Regions from separate parts of the Pelagibacterium mangrovi genome, predicted to be linked through region 2. Evidence: predicted binding sites of a transcription regulator. Region 2 holds the regulator's gene; each other region holds the start of a gene.

Region 1 (7,577 bases), on a different contig from region 2:
CGTGGGGCAGTTCTTCCTTCAGTTCGGCGTCACCGTTTCGGTCGCGGTGCTGATCTCGCTGTTCGTGGCCTTCACCCTCGATCCGATGATGTCGAGCGTCTGGTACGATCCGGCGTCCGATCCCAATGCCAAGCGCGGCTGGTTCAGCCGGGTGATCGGCAAGTTCGAGGAAGGGTTCGAGTGGGTCGGGAAACGCTACACGGGCGTTCTGGGCTGGAGCCTGCGCCACCGCATTCTCACCATGCTCGCGGCGCTGGGTATCTTCATCTCGAGCTTTTTCCTCGTGCCCATGGTCGGCTTTGAATTCATTCCGTCCAATGATGCGAGCCTCGTCAACGTCACTGTGGAAACCCCGGTCGGGTCCTCCCAGGATTATACCGCCCTCAAGGCGCGGCAGGTCGAGACCATCGCGCGCGGCATCGACGGGGTGGAAAGCACCTATACCAACGTCAATTCGGGCCAGGCGTCGGGCGAGAACCAGGCGACCATCGCGGTCAATCTGGTCGAGCCTGCCGAACGCGCGCTCAGCGACAGCCAGACGCTGGAGGTGATCCGCGATGCGGTGGCCGCCATTCCGGGGGCTGATATAACGCTGGCCACTGGCGGCGGTCTGGGCATGGGCGGTAGCCCCATCTCCATCAATCTGCGCGGCGGTTCGGTCGATACCCTCAACCAGGCAGCCGAAATGGTTGCCGCGGCGATCGAAGCGGTGCCCGGCACCATCGATGTGGGGCTTTCAGTGCAGCAGGCCCAGCCCATGCTCGATATCGTCATGAACCGGCAGGCGGCGAGCGATCTGGGGATCACCGCCCAGCAAGTGGGCACGGCCATGAGCGTGATGATCGCCGGGGAAACGGCCAGCGAATGGACCAACCCCGCCGGGGATCGCGTCGATGTCGTCGTGCGTCTTCCCGAAAACCAGCGGTCCGACACCAGTGAGCTTCTGGACATGCCGGTGGCCCAGCAATCGACGGGTTCGGTTCCCGTTTCGGTGGCGCTCGGTCAGGTGGCCGACATCAACGAGACGTTCGGCCCCAACGAGATCGAGCGCGAGGCCCAGCAGCGCCAGGTGACGGTTTCGGCCAATGTGTCGGACCGTATCCTGGGCGAAGTGGTCGCCGATGTGGACACGGCCATCGCAGCGCTCGACCTGCCGGCGGGCGTGGTAATCGACCAGGGCGGCGACGCCGAAATGCTGGCCGATACCACTTCGAGCATGGCTTCGGCGCTCGTCATGGCCATCGTCTTCATCTATCTGGTGCTGGCCAGCCAGTTCGGCAGCTTCCTGCAGCCCATCGCCATCATGATGGCGCTGCCGCTGTCGCTGATCGGCGTGTTGCTGGGGCTGATGGTGGGCGGCTCGACGCTCAACATGTATTCGATGATCGGCTTCATCATGCTCATGGGTCTGGTGGTCAAGAACGCCATCCTTTTGGTCGACAACACCAACCAGCGCATGCGCGAGGGGCTCTCGATCAAGGAGGCCCTGATCGTGGCGGGCGGAACGCGTTTCCGGCCGATCATCATGACCACGCTGGCGATGATCTTCGGCATGCTGCCGCTCGCCCTGGCGCTGCATCCGGGCTCCGAGCAGAACGCGCCCATGGCCCATGCGGTGATCGGCGGGCTGATCAGCTCGACCCTCCTGACGCTCCTCGTCGTGCCGGTGATGCTGACCTATGTCGACTCCTTCGGCCGGTTCGTGCGGCGTTTCCTGCCCAAAGCGCCTGACGATCACGGTCACGAGGAGGCCAAGACGGAGCAGCCGGCTTAGCCCAACCTTCATTCAGTTGCTGGTGGCGGAAAACAGAGTCGTTGCTCGTGGATATCCTGCTGCTGGACCCCGGGAACAAGTCCCGGGGTGACACGGTGGAGGGGGAGCGCAGCCATGCCACACCTCAGCCTGTCATTCCGGGACTTGTTCCCGGAATCCAGTCTCAGCGCCTGCCAATATCCAAGCGTTCATGGCAAGGGCTCAGGTCGCCGGGATTAACGCCTCGACCTCGGAAAGGTGTGCCGCTTCAGCGGCAGGCTTGTCCCATCTTATGCGATTGATGCGCGGAAAGCGCAGCGCGACGCCGGATTTGTGCCGCGTCGAGGCTTGGGCGCTGTCGAAGGCCACTTCGAACACCAAAAGCTTTTCCACTTCCCGCACCGGCCCGAAACTGGCGATGGTGTGCGAGCGCACCCATTTGTCGAGGTCTTTCAGTTCGGCATCGGTAAAGCCGAAATAGGCCTTGCCGATCGGCACCAGCTCATTGCCCCGCCACGCCCCGAAGGTGAAATCGGAATAAAACGACGACCGCTTGCCGTGCCCGCGCTGGGCATACATCAGGACGGCGTCGACGAGGTTGGGATCGCGCTTCCATTTGTACCAGATGCCGCTGGGCCGGCCCGGCACATAGGGCGCCGATTTCAGTTTGATCATCACGCCTTCGTACCCGCTCTCGTCGGCTCCCCTGCGCCTGATCGCGCCCAGATCGCCCCAGCCTGAAAATTCGAGGGTCTGCGACAGATCCAGCCGTGTCTGCGGCATTGCGCCAAAGAACGCTTCGAGCCGCGCGCGCCGTTCGGTCCAGGGGAGGGCTCGGATATCGACATTGCCGTCGAACAGCATGTCATAGACGCGCATGAAGGCGGGATGATCGGCCATCAGCTTCTCGCTCGCCGTCTTGCGGTTCAATCGCTGCTGGAGGGCGTTGAAGGGCGCCGGTTCGAAATCATGGCCCACCAGCAATTCCCCATCGAGCACCCCGTGCCCGAAGGCGTTCTCGATCAGATCGGGAAAGGCCGCCGCGATATCGTCGCCGGTGCGCGAAAACAGCGACGCCGTTCCCTCTCCCAGAATGAGCTGCACCCTGATCCCGTCCCATTTCCACTCGGCGGCGAAATCTTTGGGGTCGAGCGCGGCAAAATCCTTGGTCTCGTCGATGGGGTTGGACAGCATCAGCGGATGAAACCGCGTCGCGTGATCGACCGCGGGCATCGCCGCCCGTCCTTCGAGCCAGGCGAACAAATCCTCGTAGGGCATTTTGAGCCCGTGCCAGACCTCTTCGATATCCTTGAGATCGGTCCCGCTCATCTCGGCCAGCGCCGTCTTGGCCAGCCGCGCCGAAATCCCGATGCGTAGCGCACCAGTGGTCAGTTTGACCAGCGCCCAGCGCTCGTTGATCTCGGCGCTGGTCAGAAGCCCGGCGATCAAACCCGGCAGTTCCGATTTGGCCGTTGTGTTGAGGATTTCCACCAGTTCGGACAAACGCGGCAGCGGTTTCGTGCCACCCCTATGTGGCCAGATCAGCGCGATCGTCTCGCCCAGATCGCCGACATAGTCATAAGAGAGCGCGAAAAGATGTGCGTCGACCTCGCCCAGCACCACCTCCTTGAGCCGTGCGGGTTTCACCGCATCGAAGCTCAGCGCCCCGGTTAAAACCGCCAGCGCATACCCGCGGTCGGGATCGGGGGTCGCGGCAAAATACTCGGTCAGCGCCGCGATTTTCCTATTACGCGACGGGGTCAGCGCCAAGGTTTCGAGCAGCCGGGCGAAGGCTTTCATTCCTCCTCCCCCTCGTCCCCATAGCCCTGAATGTTGAGCGGTTCGGCCACCAGCCCGTTCTTGCGGCACTGATAGACCAGCGCATCCTCGCGCCCATGGGTCACCCAGATCGTCTGCGCCCCGGTATCGGAGATGGTCTGCAACAGTTCGGGCCAGTCGGCATGATCTGAAATCACCAGCGGCAGCTCCACGCCCCGCTGACGCGCCCGCTGCTTGACGCTCATCCAGCCCGAGGCCATGGCGAGCACGGGATCAGGCAGCCTTCGGCTCCAGCGATCTTTCAGCGCCGAAGGCGGGGCGATGACCACGCCGCCGGTCAGCTCGGCCTTGCCCGCATCGGTCGCGTGCCGTAGTTCGCCCAGCGCGATGCCGCGTTCCTCGTACAGCGCGCACAGCCGCAACATCGCGCCATGCAGGTAGATCGGCGCGTCATACCCCGCCTCACGCAACAGCGAAATCACCCGCTGCGCCTTGCCCAGCGCGTAGGCCCCGATCAGATGTGCCCGCTCGGGATGGTCGCGCATGGAGGCGAGCAGCCGGGCGATCTCGTCGGCGGGATGGGGGTGCTGGAACACCGGCAGGGCAAAGGTCGCCTCGGTGACCAAGAGGTCGCAAGGCACCAATTCGAACGCCTGCGCCGTCCTGTCGGGCAGGCGTTTGTAATCGCCTGTCACCACAACGCGCTGGCCACCCTGTTCGATCAGCACCTGCGCCGAACCCAGAATGTGCCCCGCCGGATAGAGCGTGATCGTCACCTCGTCGATCCCGATCCGCTCGCCATACTCCACCGCCTGGAACGCTCCGGCGCAATCGTCCCCATAGCGGGCCCGCATGATGGCGATGGTGTCGGCGGTGGCCAGCACCTTGCCGTGGCCGGACCGGGCGTGGTCGGCGTGCCCATGGGTGATGATGGCCCGTTCGCGCGGCATCACCGGATCGACATAGGTGTCGATGCGCTTGATATGGAGGTTGCGGTCGAGGATCGGGGTGGCTGCGAGCATGGGCCTTAAACGTTACTTGCGTCACTTCGGTTCAGCGAAATCAAGCCGATTGACTCTTGGTTTGTTCTGAGTCCAAATAGAACAAACAAGGAACATATGAGCATGGACAGAGCATTTCAACTGGGTGCGCTGCGGCAGGCTCTCGTGAGGCTCGATCCAGGCATTGAGGCCGGGCAGCATGGCGTCTTCACCCTGGGCGCCAGCCCGGTCGATGCCGCTTTGGGGGGCGGGCTGGCGCGAGGCGCGGTGCATGAAATCTACCCCGGCCACGCCGCCGATATCGCGGCGGCGGCGGGGTTCGTTATGGGGCTGGCCTTGCGCGCCGCCCCAAAGGCGCCGCTCCTTTGGGTGCGGCACAGGCGGAGCGAGATCGAGACGGGGACGCTCTATGCCCAGGGGCTGGCCGAGATGGGCGCGGCGGCCGATCGGCTGGTCGTGGTGCATGTGGACGCCGTCACCGACGGTTTGCGGGCAAGTCTGGAAGGATTGCGATGCCCGGGGCTGGGGGCGGTGATTTTTGAAAGCTGGGGAGCCTCGAAACATCTCGATCTGACCGCCAGCCGCAGGTTTTCGCTCGCGGCCCAGGAGAGCGGGACGACGGGATTGCTCCTGCGGGCGATGACCGAGCCCGAGCCGAGCGCGGCCGCAACGCGCTGGCAGGTGGAGGCGGCGCGGTCTTCCGATCCTCTCGGCCTTGTTGGACGGGCGACGTTTTCCGCTCGCCTGCTGCGCCGGAGGAGCGGACCCTCGGGCTGGCGCTGGAATCTGGAATGGAACCATGAAACCCTTGGATTTGCACAAACCCAGGCGCTACCTGGCGCTGTGGTTGCCCCTCATCACGACAGACCGGCTGCGGCGCTCGGCGATCCGGGCTGGGCAAAAACCGGCTGACCATCCGCTGGTCGTCGTCGCCCGAAAGGGCAATATCCTGACCCTGGCGGGGGCCGATGCCAATGCGCGTCAAAAGGGTTTAAGGCCCGGCCTCGCCTTTGCCGACGCCAGGGCGCGGGTGCCCCAGCTCGACGTCGTCGAGCACGACGAGAAGGCCGATGCCGATCTTCTGGAAAGACTGGCCGATTGGTGCGACCGCTACAGCCCGTTCGTCGCCACCGAGCCGCCCGACGGCATCGTCTGCGACATCACGGGCGTGCCCCATCTGTTCGGCGGAGAGGCCGAACTGGTCGCCGATATGAAAATCCGGTTGCAGGCCCAGGGGTTTGCCACCCGCATCGCCATTGCCGGCACGCCGCGCGCGGCGCGGGCGCTGGCCCGCTTCGGCAAGGGCGGTATCGTCCCCTTGGGCGCCGAGGCGCAGGCTCTGGCCCGCCTGCCGGTCGAAGCGCTCGAATGCGGCGAAAAGACCAGCCTGGGCCTGCGCCGGGCCGGGCTCACCACTTTGGCTCATCTTGCAGCCCGCCCCAGAAAGCCGCTTGCGGCGCGGTTCGGCGATGAGATCACGGCGGTTCTCGCCCAGATCCTGGGGGAGATCGACCGGCCGATCACCCCGCGCCGTCCCCTGCCGGTGTTTACGGCCGAGCAGCGCTTCGCCGATCCCATCGGGCTCATGGACGATATCGTTTTGGCCCTTGCAACGCTCTCGGAAACCCTCTGCGAGAAGCTCGACCGTCACGGGCAGGGCGGGCGGCAATTCGAGGCGGCATTCTTCCGCGCCGATGGGCAGGTCGTCCGCATCGAAGTGTTGTCGGGCCAGCCGCTCAAGACGGCGGCAACGCTCACCCGGCTGGTGGAGATGCGTCTGGAAGCCCTCGTCGACCCGCTCGATCCGGGATTCGGGTTCGACATGATCAGGCTTTCGGCGCTGGCGGGCGACGATGTGACGGCGCTGCAGGGCGGACTCGATGGCAAAGCGATCGTGGACATCGAAGTGCGCGATTTGATCGACCGGTTGAGCGCGCGGTTCGGGGCGGGCTCTGTGCAGCGATTTATTGCCAATGACAGCCATCTGCCCGAGCGGGCCGCCAAATCCATCCCAGCGATTTCCGATGAAAACCCGAGTGGAGCCTGGCGAGAGGCGAGGCCGTTCGGCGTTCCCACCCGGCCCCTGTTTCTTTTTTACCCGGCCCCCGCCATCGAGGTGATCGCCGAAGTCCCGCACGGGCCGCCGCGCAGATTCCTGTGGCGGCGGGCTTGGTTCGATGTCGTTTCGGCCGAGGGGCCCGAACGCATAGCGCCCGAATGGTGGCGCAAGACCAGCGACACGCGCGAGCGCGATTATTTTCGCATCGAGGATGCGGCGGGGCGGCGCTTCTGGGTGTTCCGCTACGGGTTCTACGGCAGGGGCACAGAGCCGGTGCGCTGGTATCTGCATGGGGTCTTTCCATGAGCTTTTATGCCGAACTGGCGACCATGACCAATTTCTCCTTCCTGCGCGGCGCCTCGCACGCCCAGGACATGGTTCTCACAGCCCTGCTGCTTGGCCACAAGGGCATCGGCATCGCCGACCGCAATTCGGTGGCCGGGGTGGTGCGCGCTTTCGCGGCGCTCGAGGATTTGCGCAACGGTGTCCGTCTCGTCGACAAGGTGCGCGAAGGCTCGGGGCCGGGAGAATACGTCCTGGTCGAACGCCACCCCGATCTTGATTTTTCCTTCACCATGGCCGAGCTGCAAGCCCAAGCGAAACACTTCAAACTCGCGGTCGGCGCGAGGCTAGTCTTTGTCGATGGAACGCCCGACATCATCGCTTATCCGCAGGATCTGGCGGGGTGGGGCAAGCTCTGCCGGCTTCTGACGCGCGGCAATCTCAAGGCGAAAAAGGGCGAGTGCATTCTCACCCTTCCCGATCTGGTTTTCGCCGCGTCGGGGCTGAGTCTCATCGTGATGCCAGATGGTGAAAAACCGGGTCTGGAAAAGGCGCTGAAAGAACTCTCCCGCGTCTCGGCCATCCTCTGGCTGGGGGCGAGCATGGGGCATGGGAGCAATGATCTGCGCCGCCTCCACGATCTGCGCCTCCTGGCCCAGGCTCATGGGGTGCCGCTCCTGGCCACCAACGACGTGCTTTACCA
Region 2 (7,577 bases):
CGGCCGGAACCGCAAAGCACATGTGCAGGAAGTTCGAAGCGTAATCGAGATCGTTGCGCGGATAGACGAAAGGCTGGCCCACCGAATATTTATAGGCCATGGCGACGATGGTCGGCAGCTTGGCGACCATGCGAACCGAGGCGATTTCGCGTTGCATCGGATCGGAAATGTCGGTCGAGTCATGATAAAAGGCGGCCATGGCGCCGACCACGCCGGTAACCACAGCCATCGGGTGGGCATCGCGCCGGAAACCGCGGAAGAAATAGTGCATTTGTTCATGCACCATGGTGTGCCGCGTCACGCGGTTTTCGAAATCCGCGAGTTCGGGCTTGCTCGGCAATTCGCCGTAAAGCAGCAGATAGCACACTTCGAGATAAGAGCTCTTGTCTGCCAATTGCTCGATCGGATAGCCGCGATAGAGCAGTTCGCCCTTGTCGCCGTCGATATAGGTGATGGCGCTATCGCACGCAGCGGTCGAGGTGAAGCCGGGATCGTAGGTAAAAAGACCGGTTTTCGAATAAAGGGAGCGGATATCGATCACATCCGGACCGACTGTACCGCTCAGCACCGGGAACTCGTAGGTCTCATCGCCCAGAGTTAGCTTTGCCTTAGTATCGCTCATGAAGTGCCTCCCGATTCATCGGCCCAGCGCCGTCGCGAGCAGCAGGGCTCGCCCGATCTGAGCACGCACAACGACTTCGTAAAATGCTTCGCTTGGGTATCCGAAATTGCGGAGCCATGCAACTGCGTCATGGCTCTTGACCTATAGGTAAGACGAATGGCTGATGGCGGTCAGGCCTGCGCACTCGCGTGGGTTACATCCGCCAACCGCGCCAGGCTCTCTTCCCTCCCGATCAGAACCATCACCTCGAAAATACCGGGGGAAATGGTGCGTCCGGTAAGCGCGGCGCGCAGCGGCTGGGCAATCTTTCCGAGCTTTAGGCCGACGCTTTCGGCATAGGTGCGCACGGTGGCGTCGAGCCGTTCAACATTCCATCCATCGAGCGCGGCAAAGGCCTCGGTGAGAGCCATGAGGTGTCCCAGGCTTTCCTCAGTCAGGAGCTGGGCGGCTTTTTCCTCGATGGGCAGAGGGCGTTCGGCATAGATGAACTGGGCCAGATCGATCAGTTCGAGAATGGTTTTGGCGCGCGGCTGCAATTCCGGGAGGGCTGCCAGTGCCGTGTCCTTGTTGGAAACCAGCCCCGCATAGTCGGCGTTCCGGCCGGTCTCCGAGGCTGTATCGACCATGACCTCATAGAGGCGGGTGGGCTCGGCCGCGCGAATATAATGCCCGTTGAGGTTGTCGAGCTTGACGAAATCGAAGCGCGAGGGTCCTTTGTTGAGTGCCTCGAGCGAGAACCATTCGACCATCTGATCGGTGGAAAATATTTCGTCGTCGCCATGGGCCCAGCCCAGCCGGGCCAGATAATTGCGCAGCGCTTCGGGCAGATATCCCATCTGCCGATAGGCCTCCACGCCCATGGCGCCGTGACGCTTGGAGAGCTTGGCGCCGTCCGGACCGTGGATGAGGGGGATGTGGGCCATCTCGGGCACATCCCATCCCATCGCCTGATAGATGACGATCTGCCGGGCGGCGTTGGTCAGATGGTCGTCGCCGCGAATGATGTGGGTAACGCCCATATCGTGGTCATCGACAACCACGGCGTGCATGTAGGTGGGAGTGCCGTCGGACCGCAGGATGATGAAATCATCGAGGTTCTCGGCCTTGAACACCACATCGCCCTGCACCCGATCCTTGACGATGATTTCGCCGGTTTCCGGCGCCTTGACGCGTATCACCGGCTGCACGCCCTCTGGCGCTTCGGACGGGTCGCGATCGCGCCAGCGTCCGTCATAGCGTGGGGGACGGCCCTCGGCGCGGGCCTTCTCGCGCATTTCGGTGAGTTCGTCGGGCGTGCAGTAGCATTTATAGGCATTGCCCGAGGCGAGCAATTCGCGCGCCACCTCTGCATGCCGATCGGCGCGGGCGAACTGGCTGATCGGCTCGCCGTCCCAGTCGAGCCCCAGCCAGCTCATGCCGTCCAGAATTGCCGCCACGGCGGCATCTGTCGAGCGCTCGCGGTCGGTATCTTCGATGCGCAGCAGCATTGTCCCGCCGGTCTTGCGCGCGAAAACCCAATTGAACAGAGCCGTTCGGGCGCCGCCGATATGCAGAAAACCTGTGGGAGAAGGCGCAAAGCGCGTGACGACGGGTTTGGACATAAGGCTTACCGCTTGGAGATTTGCTGGCCCCGTGTGTACCATAGCGCCCGCCGAGCGCAAGGGTGGGGGTGTGCGCTATAATGGTGGACTTTCCGGTCGCCAGAAATCTCGACAATGCCCGGGCCGTCGGCCCATTGGGCCGACTCCGGGCGGCGCGTTCGGTGCTGGTTTGCGTGTTGGCGAAGGCGATCGCGGACGCGGTGACCCAGAGGCGCAATTTCATCCTCTGGCCGTTCGCGATGATCGTCGGGCTCATTATCTACCGCATACTGCCTATGGAACCCGCTCTGCTAACGCTGGGCCTGGGGATTGGCGCGGCCCTCATCCTTGCCATATCCGGCCGCAATAGCGTCGGCATACGCGAAGCGGCTTTGCTGGGCCTGCTGGTCGGGCTCGGCATGATGTTACTGCCGGTCCACGGGGCGCTGTTCGGAACACCGATGCTGGAAACGGCGCGATACGGCACGTACACCGCCCGCATCGACGCCGTGATCTTCAATGATGGCGAGGAGCAGCGTTGGATACTCTCCGATATTGCGGCTGCGGAGGGGATGGCGGATTGGACCGTGCCCGACATCCGGCTGGCCCGGGTGAGCGTATCGGGAGCCTACGCGGTATCGAGTGGCGATACCATCAAGGCGCGCATCCGCTTCTATCCCGTTCCGGCGCCGGCGGTTCCTGGAGGATATGATTCCCAATTCATAAGTTATTTCGATGGTATAGGGGCTTATGGAAATGTTTTGGGCGAGGTTTCGACCGCGGCGGCGCAGGAGAGCGACCTATCACGCTTCGTCAACGACATACGCGGCGCAATCACGGCACGACTCGTCGCCCAACTTGGCGACAGGATCGGCGGTATCGCGGCAGCGCTCATCACCGGCGACCAAAGCCGCATCAGCGAAGCAGATTACGATGTGATGGCCGAGGCGGGGATCGTGCATGTGATCTCCATTTCGGGACTGCACCTTACCCTTGTCGCGGGCACCATGTTTGCCGTTGTCCGCTTCGTTCTTGCATTGAGTCACCGGCTGCCCCAGCGTTTCCCTGTCAAAAAGATCGCCGCCGGTTTCGGGATCGTCACCGCCTTTGCCTATATGCTGCTTTCGGGCATGGTTATCCCGGCGGTGCGGTCCACCATCATGCTGGCTTTGGTCTTCGCGGCGATAATCGCCGGGCGGCAAGCCCTCACCATGCGCAATGTGGCGATCGCCGCGCTGATCATCATCATCTTCGAGCCCTCGACCGTATTCCGGGCGTCGTTCCAGCTTTCATTCGCCGCCGTTGTCGCGCTGATAGCGGCATATGAACTGGTTCGGCGACGGCGGGACAATCGAGAAACACCGGTTCGCGCCAAGGCTTTCGGCATGACGATCGGTGTTGCGATGACCAGCGTCATCGCCGGATTGGCGACGGTCGTCTTCACGGCCTATCACTTTCAGCAGACGGCACCATTCGGTGTGGTCGGCAATCTCATGATCATGCCGATTGTGAGCTTCGTGATGATGCCGGCGGCGTTGCTCGGCACGCTATTGATCCCGATTGGGCTTGATGTTTTGCCCTACGCGGCCTTGGGCTGGAGCATCGAGGCAATGCTCTGGTGCGCCGCCTTCGTGCGCGAGTTGAGCGGCGGATTCGATCCCAGTCCGATCCTCTCGCCAGCCGCCCTGATTGTAGCCCTGGCTGCGCTGGCGTGGCTTGCCTATTTCCGCAATAGGATACGGCTTTCAGGCCCCATACTCGCCGTTCCGATCATCACGATCTTTTGCATCGAGCGGGCGCCCGACATATTTATCGCCGACCAAAGCCAGGCCGTTGCGGTCCGCCACGACGGGGCGGTCGCCCTGATGGCGGGCCGAAACGGCACATTCGCCACCAACGTCTGGTCGGAGCGCTACATCACTTCCATAGCGGACAGTCACGATGCAACCCGCTGCGATAGCCTCGGCTGCGTGCTCGAAACCGATCAGGGATACACGATCGCCCTCGTCAAGGACCGATCGGCATTCGATGAGGATTGCCGGATCGCCGACGTGGTGATCGCCCGCATCAAAGCGCCTGAAGTCTGTCGATCAGCCGCCCATCTGGTCATCGATGCATCCGAACTTGCGCGCTACGGGGCGCATATGGTCGACTGGAATGGTCCCGAGGCTTCCCCCACCATACGGACCGGGATCGATACGCCCTCGCGCCCGTGGCGGCTGGCGTCGGATTAGGAAAAATTCCGTCATCCCAAAGTCCGGGACTTATAGTCTTTGCGCTGCTCAATAGCGCCGCAAAAGTCCCACAAGCCGCCCCTGAACCTTCACGCGATCCGGCCCGAAAATGCGGGTCTCATACGCCGGATTGGCCGCTTCGAGCGCCACGGCATTGCCCTTCTTGCGCAGACGCTTGAGGGTCGCTTCTTCGTCATCGACCAGAGCGACGACGATTTCACCATTGCCTGCAGCGTCCTGCTTGCGGATCAGCACCGTGTCACCATCGAAAATACCGGCGTCGACCATCGAATCCCCGCGCACTTCCAGCGCGAAATGCTCTCCGGCACCCAGCATCTCAGGGGGAACGGCTATCGAGTGAGAGTGAGTCTGGATCGCTTCGATGGGAACACCAGCCGCGATGCGCCCCATGACGGGAATGGAAACCGAACCACCATTTTCCGCAGTGGCGGCCACCGGCTTGGCGGGAACCTTGCCCAGATTACCTTCGATGACGCTCGGCTCGAACCGCGCCTTGCGGCCGCCCAAGGACGGATTCATCGAATCGGGAAGCTTGACAACCTCCAGCGCGCGCGCCCGGTTGGGCAGGCGGCGAATAAACCCGCGTTCCTCAAGGGCCGTGATCAAACGGTGAATCCCCGATTTCGACTTGAGATCAAGCGCTTCCTTCATTTCGTCGAAAGAGGGCGGGATGCCGCTCTCCTTCATCCGCTCATGAATGAACATCAGAAGTTCGTGCTGCTTGCGCGTCAACATTGTCGGGCCCCTCGGCGGCGTAGAATCGGAACAAATATTGAACTTTTATACGTGTTCCGGAAATGTTCTGCAAGTGTTTCGATAGAATTACATTCGTGCGGAACATTGAACGCGCGACGCGGCTATGATCTTCAGATCTTGGTTCGGCAGGAATTTTCGGCGCAGGACCGGGAAATGCTTGCGACAATGACCGACGGTCAACTTGCTCCGGTGGCCACCTCGGCACGATGCACGGCCTGTTCGGAACGGAGCTCCTGGGTAACCTCGGGCAGACGGCTGTCGCACGAGCCGTTGTGGTTCACGATGGAGGAGACGATGTCATACGCAGCTTCGGCCAACACCCAGCGGATGCCCGCATGCAGCCCTTCCTGCGACTTGTCGCCGATCCGGATATCGTAAAGATCGTTCGAAAAGAAGCGGAAGACCGAGGCGTAAACCTCCGTCCCGACAGCCTGTTTCGAATAGGTGCCTGCGCGCACGATTTCCGTCGATTCCGTATCGGTGACCCGCAGATCGACCGCGGCGGTGAGCGCATAAAGCCGTGCACCGCCGCCGATCCCTGCGATCAGCGCCTCCGCGCCGCCCGAATAGGTATTGAAATCGAGCTGCGTGATTGCTCCGTCGATGACGTAGTCGGAACCCCGCATCGAACCCGGCGTGATGGGCCGGAAATCCACAGTCTGGTTGCCGACAGTAACCGAGCCCCCATCGCCGAGAATCTGCTCGCGGGCGCGGGCGATCTCCCATTCGGTGACGACGGTATTGGAGCGATTGACCTGACGCACGCCGGCCTTCTGCAAGGCAGTGACAAGCATGCCGGCCACGTCACGGGGCACCACGCCACCTTCTTCGGACGTGAACTTGTTGGTCTGGTCGGTCACGGTGTGGACCGCGAAAACAATGCCCGAACGCCTTACTTCGGGGGTCTGGCTCAGGCAGAGCAGGGCGTCGTCGGCCGGGGTTGTCGTGGCCAGGGGCACGGGCCCGTAGAACTGGGCGGAAGGGCGGCCCATCTCGCCCCAATGCACGCAACCGCTCAGGGCAAGCGCGGTTATCGCGGCGACGGGTGCTTTGAGGATCAGCATACTCCGAACATGCCCCCGGTAATATCGAAATCAGAGCAGGTGCTCGTCTGCTCCTGATTGCCGTTGTTGGTCTGGGTCACGGTTATGTTGTTGTTCGAGCCGCTGACATTGATCGAAACGGCGTTACCGGTTTGACCGCTGCCACCGCCCGGCCCGCCGTTGTTGGAGGTCCCAAGCAGGCCCAGCAACTCCAACCGGGTGCGCTCGAGCGAGAGGTTGACTTGCCGTTGGGCGTCCGTGCGGAACTGAAAGGGACGGCCTTCCCCAAGACCATTGGCAAGTATCGGAAGGGGAGATAACGCCAGCGTCGCGGTCGCTACAACCAGCACAACGCGTTTGAACTTACGCATTCCGGTACCTCGGTCGATTCTTGTTTTGAGTATTGTCTTGTTCCGTCGTAGCGTCAACGAGCACAAGAAAACTTTGCGGAGGTGTTGCTTGGTCAGCACACCGTTTTTTGGTAAATAAAGAAAACGCTTTGATAATAATGAGATAAGATAAGTATAACCGATTATGCGCCAATTCTCGCCACATTCGCGATTCTAGCGATCGAGGCAGTAGGGTTGCGCGCACCACATGCCCGGCTGAACGGGCGGGGCCGGGGGCCATGCCTCGGGCTTGCGCGCCTGGTAGTCGGTCGCCGCCTCGGTATAGCGGAAAAATGCACCGTTGAGCATGTTCACGCAAAGCGATGCGGCCTGCGATCCAATGAACTGCCGAAGGCTCGATTGGGTCGTTTCGTTCGTGAGCTCGGGAAGCTCCTGCTCCAGCATCGCGAAGAACTGCGGGATCGTATTGGTCCGGCCAACGGGGTCGTCACCCACGAAGGGCTCGCAGGTCAGCGCCGCTCCGCGCAATTCGACCATGGCCCCAAGGAACGGGTTCACGTCGAAGGGAAGCTCCGGCTCCGCCTGGGTTTCAGGCTCCGCCGCCGCTTGAGCGGGTTCGGCGGCCTCGGTCTCGCCCTGGGGAGCAATGGCATCGGGCAAGGCGCGAGTCATCTCCGACTGGACGTCTTCATCGACCTCAGGCAGTGCCGCATCGGTCTCGGTCACGAATGGTCCCGAAACTTGGGGAGCGACCTGGGCTGGAGGCGGGGATGCAGGTTGCCGGGGAACAAGCGGCACAGGATCGGGCGGCTGGGCGCCGATCGCCGTTTCGGCGGTGCCCGGAGGCGGCATTTGCGGAGCCAAAGGCTGGGCCAGCGCCGAGCTGCAAGCAAGGCTGGTCACGATAACGGAATAGACCCAAACGCGTGCGATCATGGCATCCGACTCACATTTTCGCCAAAATCGCACCG
Region 3 (7,577 bases), on a different contig from region 2:
ATAGAGGACGATACGGCCCTCGCCTCATGGCTGAACGAATGCCTCGCCTTCACCGCGTCCCTGCCGCCCAAATAGCCTCCCTCGACACGCTTTGCGCTTTACCCCGCCAATGCTATAGGGGCGCCAGCCACAAGCACCACAGAGGAGACGTTAATGAGCAAGATCAAAGTCGCGAACCCCGTCGTCGAGCTGGACGGCGACGAGATGACCCGGATCATCTGGCAGGCCATCAAGGACAAGCTGATCCATCCCTATCTCGACATCGATCTTGAATATTACGATCTCTCGGTCGAAAACCGCGACGCCACCGACGATCAGGTGACCGTTGACTCCGCCAACGCCATCAAGAAGCACGGCGTGGGCGTCAAATGCGCCACCATCACCCCCGACGAAGGCCGCGTCGAGGAATTCGGCCTGAAGAAGATGTGGCGTTCGCCCAACGGCACCATCCGCAACATCCTGGGCGGCGTCATCTTCCGCGAGCCCATCATCTGCAAGAACGTTCCGCGCCTCGTTCCCGGTTGGACTCAGCCCATCATCATCGGGCGCCACGCTTTCGGCGACCAGTACCGTGCCACCGATTTCACCTTCCCCGGCAAGGGCAAGCTGACCATCAAGTTCGTGGGCGAGGATGGCCAGGAAATCGAGCACGAGGTGTTCCAGTCCCCCGGCGCCGGCGTGGCGATGGCTATGTACAACCTCGACGATTCCATCCGCGATTTCGCCCGTTCCTCGATGAACTACGCCCTCAATCGCGGAGTTCCATGCTATCTTTCCACCAAGAACACCATCCTCAAGGTCTATGACGGACGCTTCAAGGATATCTTCCAGGAAATTTACGACGCCGAGTTCAAGGAGCAGTTCGAAGCCAAGAAGATCTGGTACGAGCACCGCCTGATCGACGACATGGTGGCTTCCGCTCTCCGCTGGTCCGGTGGCTACGTCTGGGCCGCCAAGAACTACGATGGCGACGTACAGTCCGATACTGTCGCCCAAGGCTTCGGCTCGCTCGGCCTCATGACTTCGGTGCTGATGACACCAGATGGAAAGACGCTCGAATCCGAAGCCGCCCACGGCACCGTCACCCGTCACTACCGTCAGCACCAGCAGGGCAAGGAGACCTCGACCAACTCCACCGCCTCGATCTTCGCCTGGACCCGTGGCCTCGCCCACCGCGCCAAGCTCGACGGTAATGACGACCTCGCAAAGTTCGCCGCCACCCTCGAAAAGGTCACCGTCGACACCATCGAGGAAGGCAAGATGACCAAGGATCTGGCGTTGCTCGTTGGCCCGGATCAGCCCTGGCTCACCACCATGGGCTTCCTGGAAGCCGTCGACGCGAACCTGCAAAAGGCCATGGGTCAGTAGTCTCCCCTTCTCGCAATCGCATCAGGCGGCGTCCGAGGACGCCGCCTTTTTTCATGCTCCTGACAAAGCCTGTCACGACCTCGGGGTATTGCGACCTTCCAACAATGACGGGAGAGTTGCTTTGAACATCATTCTTGGCGGCACCGGCAAGGTCGGGTTCGCAACCGCACAGACCCTGCTGCGGCATGGCGAACCGGTAACCGTCGTGACGCGAAATGCCGCTCACGCTTCTGCGCTTCAAGCCGAAGGCGCAATAATAGCTCAAGCCGATATTCGCGACGTCGAAAGGCTGCGCGACGTGTTCCGCACCGGCACCCGCGCCTTTCTGCTCAATCCGCCCGCCGATCCTTCAACCGATACGGACAAGGAGGAGCGCGCCAACGTCGCCGCCATAGTCAAAGCCCTGGATGGTGCCGGCCTTCAAAAGCTTCTTCTGGCTTCCACCTACGGAGCACGGCCGGGCGAGCGCTGCGGCGACCTGACGGTGCTGCATGAATTCGAAGAGCTTTTGCGCGCCCAACCCATACCCGTCGCGATCAATCGCGGCGCGTATTATATGAGCAACTGGACGGCAATGCTCGACGCGGTGCGCGAGAGTGGGTCCTTGCCCAGCTTTTTCCCCTCGGACCTCCCCATTCCCATGGTTGCCCCGCAAGATTTGGGCGAAATGGCTGCCCGTCGCCTCATAACGCCGGAGGACGACAGAGGCATCGTCCATGTCGAAGGACCGGCGCGCTATACGCCCCACGACGTGGCAACTGCTATCGCCGACGCACTCGGCATGCCCGTCAACGTGCAGGAAATTCCCCGCGATAGCTGGAAACAGACCTTTTTGGGGCTCGGTTTTCAAAACCGGCGGCAAGCTCCTACACCTGCATGACGGCAACGGTAGTCGACGAGGTGTCAGGCCAACCCAAGAATTACGGGCGCGGGCTAACCACCTTGCGGGAGTTCATTCACCAGCAAATCCAGGACAGACCGGAATAGCCTGCCTCATGCCCGTCCGTATCAGGCCGAAATCTGCGCCCTGATCGCTTCGAGCGCCGCCTGCGCCTGCGCCCCGTCCGGCCCCCCGGCCTGGGCCATGTCGGGCCGCCCGCCGCCGCCCTGCCCGCCCAGCGTGGTCGAGCCGATACGGACCAGATCGACAGCGCTATAGCGCGAAACGAGATCTTCGCTGACACCCACGGCGATACCGGCCTTGCCATCCTCGGTCGTCCCTACGACGACGACGATGCCCGAGCCGAGTTGCTTCTTGCCCTGGTCGACCAGCCCGCGCAGATCCTTGGGCTGCAACCCTTCGACCACACGGCCCATGAAGGTGACGCCGTTGATCGTTTCGCTCGCCGCGCCGTTGCTGGCGCTGGTCCCGCCAATTGCCAGCTTCTGGCGCGTTTCGGCAAGTTGGCGTTCAAGCGCCCTGCGTTCCTCGACGAGCGCGTTGACCCGCGCAGCCGCATCGCGCGGCGAAACCTTGAGCGCCGAAGCTATCGATTTGAGCTGATCTTCCTGTTCATTGAGATAGGCGCGCGCGCCATCGGCCGTCAGCGCCTCCACGCGTCGCACCCCGGCCGCCACCGAGCTTTCCTGGATGACCTTGACCAGCCCGATATCGCCGGTACGCCGCACATGCGTGCCACCACACAATTCCATCGAATAGGTCTTGCCGGCCTTGCCGCCCTCGGTCGTCGTGCCCATGGAAACCACGCGCACTTCGTCGCCGTATTTTTCGCCGAACAACGCCATCGCTCCGGCCTCGACGGCGTCATCGACCGCCATCAGCCGCGTTTCGACGGGTGCATTCTGAAGTACGATCGCATTGGCCATGCGTTCGACTTCGGCAATCTCGGCCTCACTCATCGGCTTGGCGTGCGAAAAGTCGAAGCGCAGCCGGTCGGGCGACACCAGCGAGCCCTTCTGCGCCACATGCGCGCCCAGCACTTCCCGCAGCGCCTCGTGCAACAGGTGCGTCGCCGAATGGTTGGCGCGGATCGCCGAGCGGCGGCCATGATCGACCTTGAGCGTCAGCGCATCGCCAACCGAAATGCTGCCCGCCTCCACCTTGACCCTGTGCGCGAAAACCCCGCCGGCCTGCTTGGTCGTCTCGAGCACCACGGCACGCGCGCCATCTTCGCTCTGCATCACACCGGTATCCCCCACCTGTCCGCCGCTCTCGCCATAGAACGGGGTCTGGTTGAGGACGATAAACCCTTCGTCGCCGGCGTTGAGCGCATCGACGCTCGCGCCATCTTGGACCAGCGCGGCGACGGCGCCATCGCTTTCCTCGGTCTCGTAACCGAGGAATTCGGTCGGCCCAGCTTTGTCGGCTACGGCGAACCAAACGGCGCTGGTTGCAGCATCGCCCGAGCCCGACCAGCTTTTGCGCGCCTCTGCCTTCTGGCGCGCCATTGCCGCGTCGAACCCGGCCTGATCGACAGAAACGCCGCGCAGGCGCAGCGCGTCCTGAGTTAGATCGAGCGGAAAACCGTAAGTGTCGTAGAGCTTGAAAGCGGCCTCGCCGGCCAAGGTGTCGCCCTTTCCAAGCCCGGTCGTTTCCTCCTCCAGAATCTGAAGACCCCGGCTCAATGTCTTGAGGAAGCGTTCTTCTTCAAGAAGGACTGTCTCGGAAATCATGGCTTCGCCCTGGACCAAATCCGGATAAGCCTGCCCCATTTCCCGAACCAGCGCCGGCACGAGCTTGTAGATCGTTGGGTTGTTGGTGCCCAAAAGCGTGGCGTGTCGCATGGCGCGGCGCATGATGCGCCGCAGCACATAGCCCCGGCCTTCATTGGCTGGCAGAACACCATCGGCGATCAGGAAGGACATAGAGCGCAGATGGTCGGCGATGACGCGATAGGAGGCCGCCGTTTCAGGTGTCGGTGCTTTGCCGACCGCCGATGCGGTCGCATCGATCACGTGCCGGAACATATCGGTTTCGAAGACACTCTCGACCCCCTGCAGAATCGAAGCCATGCGCTCGAGGCCCATGCCGGTGTCGATCGAGGGATTGGGCAGAGGTTCCTGCGTACCGTCGGCGAATTGCTCGTATTGCATGAAAACCAGGTTCCAGAATTCGAGGAACCTGTCGCCATCCTCTTCCGGACTGCCCGGAGGGCCGCCCCAGATGTGCTCGCCACGGTCGATGAAGATTTCCGAGCACGGACCGCACGGGCCGGTATCGCCCATGGTCCAGAAATTGTCGGAGGTCGGGATGCGGATGATCTTGTCGTCGGAAAACCCGGCGATCTTATTCCAGTATTCGGCCGCCTCGTCGTCGGTGTGATAGACGGTGACCAACAACTTGTCCTTGTCGAGGCCGAATTCCTTGGTAACCAGATTCCAGGCCAGCTCGATCGCCTGTTCCTTGAAATAGTCACCGAACGAGAAATTGCCCAGCATCTCGAAGAAGGTCAGGTGACGGGCGGTGAAGCCGACATTGTCGAGGTCGTTGTGCTTTCCACCGGCGCGCACGCATTTCTGCGAACTGGTTGCGCGGCTATAGGGACGCTTTTCAAGCCCGGTGAAAACGTTCTTGAACTGCACCATGCCCGCGTTGGTAAACATCAACGTCGGATCGTTGCGCGGCACCAACGGGCTCGAGGCGACCTTCTCGTGACCGTTCTTGGCAAAGAAGTCGAGGAAGGTCGAACGAATATCGTTTACGCTTGTCATGATCGAGCCCGGAAACCTGTCTGCGGCAGAACGCGCCACACCGATAATATTGTTCTCTCACGCGCCGGATAAGCGAGTTCGCATGCCCCGCTGGCCAGCCCGAAAACCTGAGCATGCCTTCTAGCGTGTGCTTTCGGCGAGCGCAATGCGAACAGCCGGCCACAAAAACAAGAAAGGCGCCGGTTGCCCGGCGCCAGGGAGGTCATCGCTAAAATTGGTTTCCCCACTGGTGGTTTCAACCCTCGGCGGGTACTCCCTTGTCCGCATCACTCGTCGCTGTCGCCGTCGTTTTCGTCGCCGGCTGTGATCAACTCCGCGGCAAGCAGCCCGGCGCTTTCACGCACACCGTTTTCGATCTGGTTGGCGATTTCGGGATTGTCCTTGAGGAACTGCCGCGAATTCTCGCGACCCTGCCCCAGCCGCTGGCTGTCATATGAGAACCAGGCGCCCGATTTCTCGACGATCCCTGACTTAACCCCGAGGTCGAGCAGTTCGCCCGTCTTGGAAATACCTTCGCCATACATGATGTCGAACTCCACCTGACGGAACGGAGGCGCAAGCTTGTTCTTGACGACCTTGACGCGGGTCTGGTTGCCCACGACTTCCTCGCGGTCCTTGATCGCGCCGATGCGTCGGATATCGAGACGCACCGAGGAATAGAATTTGAGCGCATTGCCGCCGGTCGTCGTTTCGGGCGAGCCGAACATCACGCCGATCTTCATGCGGATCTGGTTGATGAAGATCACCATCGCCTTGGACCGCGAGATCGAGGCGGTGAGCTTGCGCATCGCCTGGCTCATCAGGCGAGCCTGCAGGCCGGGAAGGGAATCACCCATCTCCCCTTCCAGCTCGGCACGCGGGGTCAGCGCGGCCACCGAGTCCACGACCAGAACGTCGATCGCCCCCGAACGCACGAGCGTATCGGCGATTTCCAGCGCCTGTTCGCCGGCATCGGGCTGGGAGATCAACAGATCGTCCACATTGACGCCCAGCTTGCGGGCATAAACGGGATCGAGCGCGTGTTCGGCGTCGACGAAGGCGCAAATGCCTCCTGCCTTCTGCGCCTCGGCCACCACATGGAGTGCCAGCGTCGTCTTGCCCGAGCTTTCCGGCCCGAAAATCTCAATAATACGCCCGCGCGGCAGGCCGCCGATCCCGAGCGCGATATCGAGCCCGAGCGAGCCCGTGGGGATCGATTCGACATTGACCGAGGTGTTCTCCCCCAGCCGCATGATCGAACCCTTGCCGAAATTGCGCTCGATCTGGCCCAGAGCCGCTTCGAGTGCCTTGTTCTTGTCCATCGAACCCCCGTCTACAACGCGAAGCTGTGAAACCGCCATTCTTAGCTCTCCTTATTTCACCAAAAGCCCCGCGCTTGCAACGCGATGGAAAGGCCCTGAACATCTAATTGCATGTTGCATATTTGTTCTCATTTCGTTGCTGTAATGTCAAGGGACAAAGTGCGAACAAAAAAGGATTTCCGGAACCAGCCGCGCTCCCGGAACTTCTGTCCTCGAACCAATTCAATCCGAAAGCCAGAGCAAATGAACCTCGGAACGGGAATCTCCATTGGAATCGCGATCGGAACCGCCATCGGCGTCGGCATCGACAATCTGGCCTTGGGCATAGGGATCGGCATCGCCATCGGCGCGGCGCTTGGGCTGGCCTTCAGTTCCACCGCCAAGGACAAGCCTGACGAAAACGACCGGCCCTAATCCTCGCGCGGGCTCGGAGAGCCTGAGAGCACTTCCTTGACTTTGGAATTAATCTGGTCGAGCGTATAGGGCTTGGGCAGGAACTCGACGCTCCTGTCGTCCGCCAGCCCCTGACGCACGCTCTCCTCGGCATAGCCGGAAACGAAAATCACCTTGAGGTCGGGGTAAAGCCTGCGCACATGGGTGAGCAGCGTCGGCCCGTCCATCTCCGGCATCACAACGTCGGAAATGATGAGGTCGAGTTCGCCATTGATCTCTTCGAGTACCTCGAGCGCTTCCTCGCCCGATCCGGCCTCGAACACCTCGTAGCCGGTGGTCGAAAGCGCCCGGGCCGAGAACATGCGCACGCTCTCTTCGTCTTCCACCAGCAGGATGCGCTCGTTCCCCGTCAGGTCCTTGACCGGTGCGGCGACCGCCTTGGCGGTTTCTTCCTTCTCCACCGGAATATGACGCGGCAGGAAAATGCGGAATGTCGTTCCCACCCCGATCTCGGATTCGGGATAGATATAGCCACCGGTCTGCTTGATGATGCCATAGACCATCGACAGCCCCAGGCCGGTGCCCTTGCCCAGCTCCTTGGTCGAAAAGAACGGCTCGAAGATCTTTTCCATGATTTCGGCGGACATGCCGGTGCCCGTATCGGCGACTTCGATCAGCACATAATCAGCCGGCGTCATGCCCGGATAATCGAACGTCGCAGCCTCGTCGGTGCCCACATTCCGCGTCCGCAGCGTGATCTGTCCGCCTTCGGGCATCGCGTCGCGCGCATTGACGGCGAGGTTGATGATCACCTGCTCGAGCTGCACCAGATCGGCCCGGATC

What was found. The regulator LexA, encoded in region 2, represses DNA repair genes until DNA is damaged. The targets are predictions, from matches to a motif close to TGTTCNNNNTGTGTTCNG.
Region 1: the regulator LexA is predicted to act here: its motif matches at 4,632-4,649, upstream of V4T21_RS05105 (ImuA family protein).
Region 3: the regulator LexA is predicted to act here: its motif matches at 6,454-6,471, upstream of recA (recombinase RecA).

The regions. Positions count from the first base shown of each region.
Region 1 covers NZ_JBAFXA010000002.1:475,510-483,086, forward strand. Annotated here, with positions in the region: gene V4T21_RS05090 (efflux RND transporter permease subunit) at 1-1,774, shown strand, start outside; gene V4T21_RS05095 (cisplatin damage response ATP-dependent DNA ligase) at 1,976-3,553, opposite strand; gene V4T21_RS05100 (ligase-associated DNA damage response exonuclease) at 3,550-4,554, opposite strand; gene V4T21_RS05105 (ImuA family protein) at 4,657-5,445, shown strand; gene V4T21_RS05110 (Y-family DNA polymerase) at 5,333-6,898, shown strand; gene V4T21_RS05115 (error-prone DNA polymerase) at 6,895-7,577, shown strand, end outside.
Region 2 covers NZ_JBAFXA010000003.1:230,682-238,258, reverse strand. Annotated here, with positions in the region: gene gltA (citrate synthase) at 1-622, opposite strand, end outside; gene gltX (glutamate--tRNA ligase) at 793-2,223, opposite strand; gene V4T21_RS06280 (ComEC/Rec2 family competence protein) at 2,304-4,436, shown strand; gene lexA (transcriptional repressor LexA) at 4,485-5,192, opposite strand; gene V4T21_RS06270 (CsgG/HfaB family protein) at 5,390-6,277, opposite strand; gene V4T21_RS06265 (hypothetical protein) at 6,271-6,627, opposite strand; gene V4T21_RS06260 (hypothetical protein) at 6,820-7,542, opposite strand.
Region 3 covers NZ_JBAFXA010000005.1:122,911-130,487, forward strand. Annotated here, with positions in the region: gene V4T21_RS10160 (TfoX/Sxy family protein) at 1-75, shown strand, start outside; gene V4T21_RS10165 (NADP-dependent isocitrate dehydrogenase) at 154-1,368, shown strand; gene V4T21_RS10170 (NmrA family NAD(P)-binding protein) at 1,490-2,248, shown strand; gene alaS (alanine--tRNA ligase) at 2,377-5,040, opposite strand; gene recA (recombinase RecA) at 5,307-6,380, opposite strand; gene V4T21_RS10185 (glycine zipper domain-containing protein) at 6,585-6,755, shown strand; gene cckA (cell cycle histidine kinase CckA) at 6,752-7,577, opposite strand, start outside.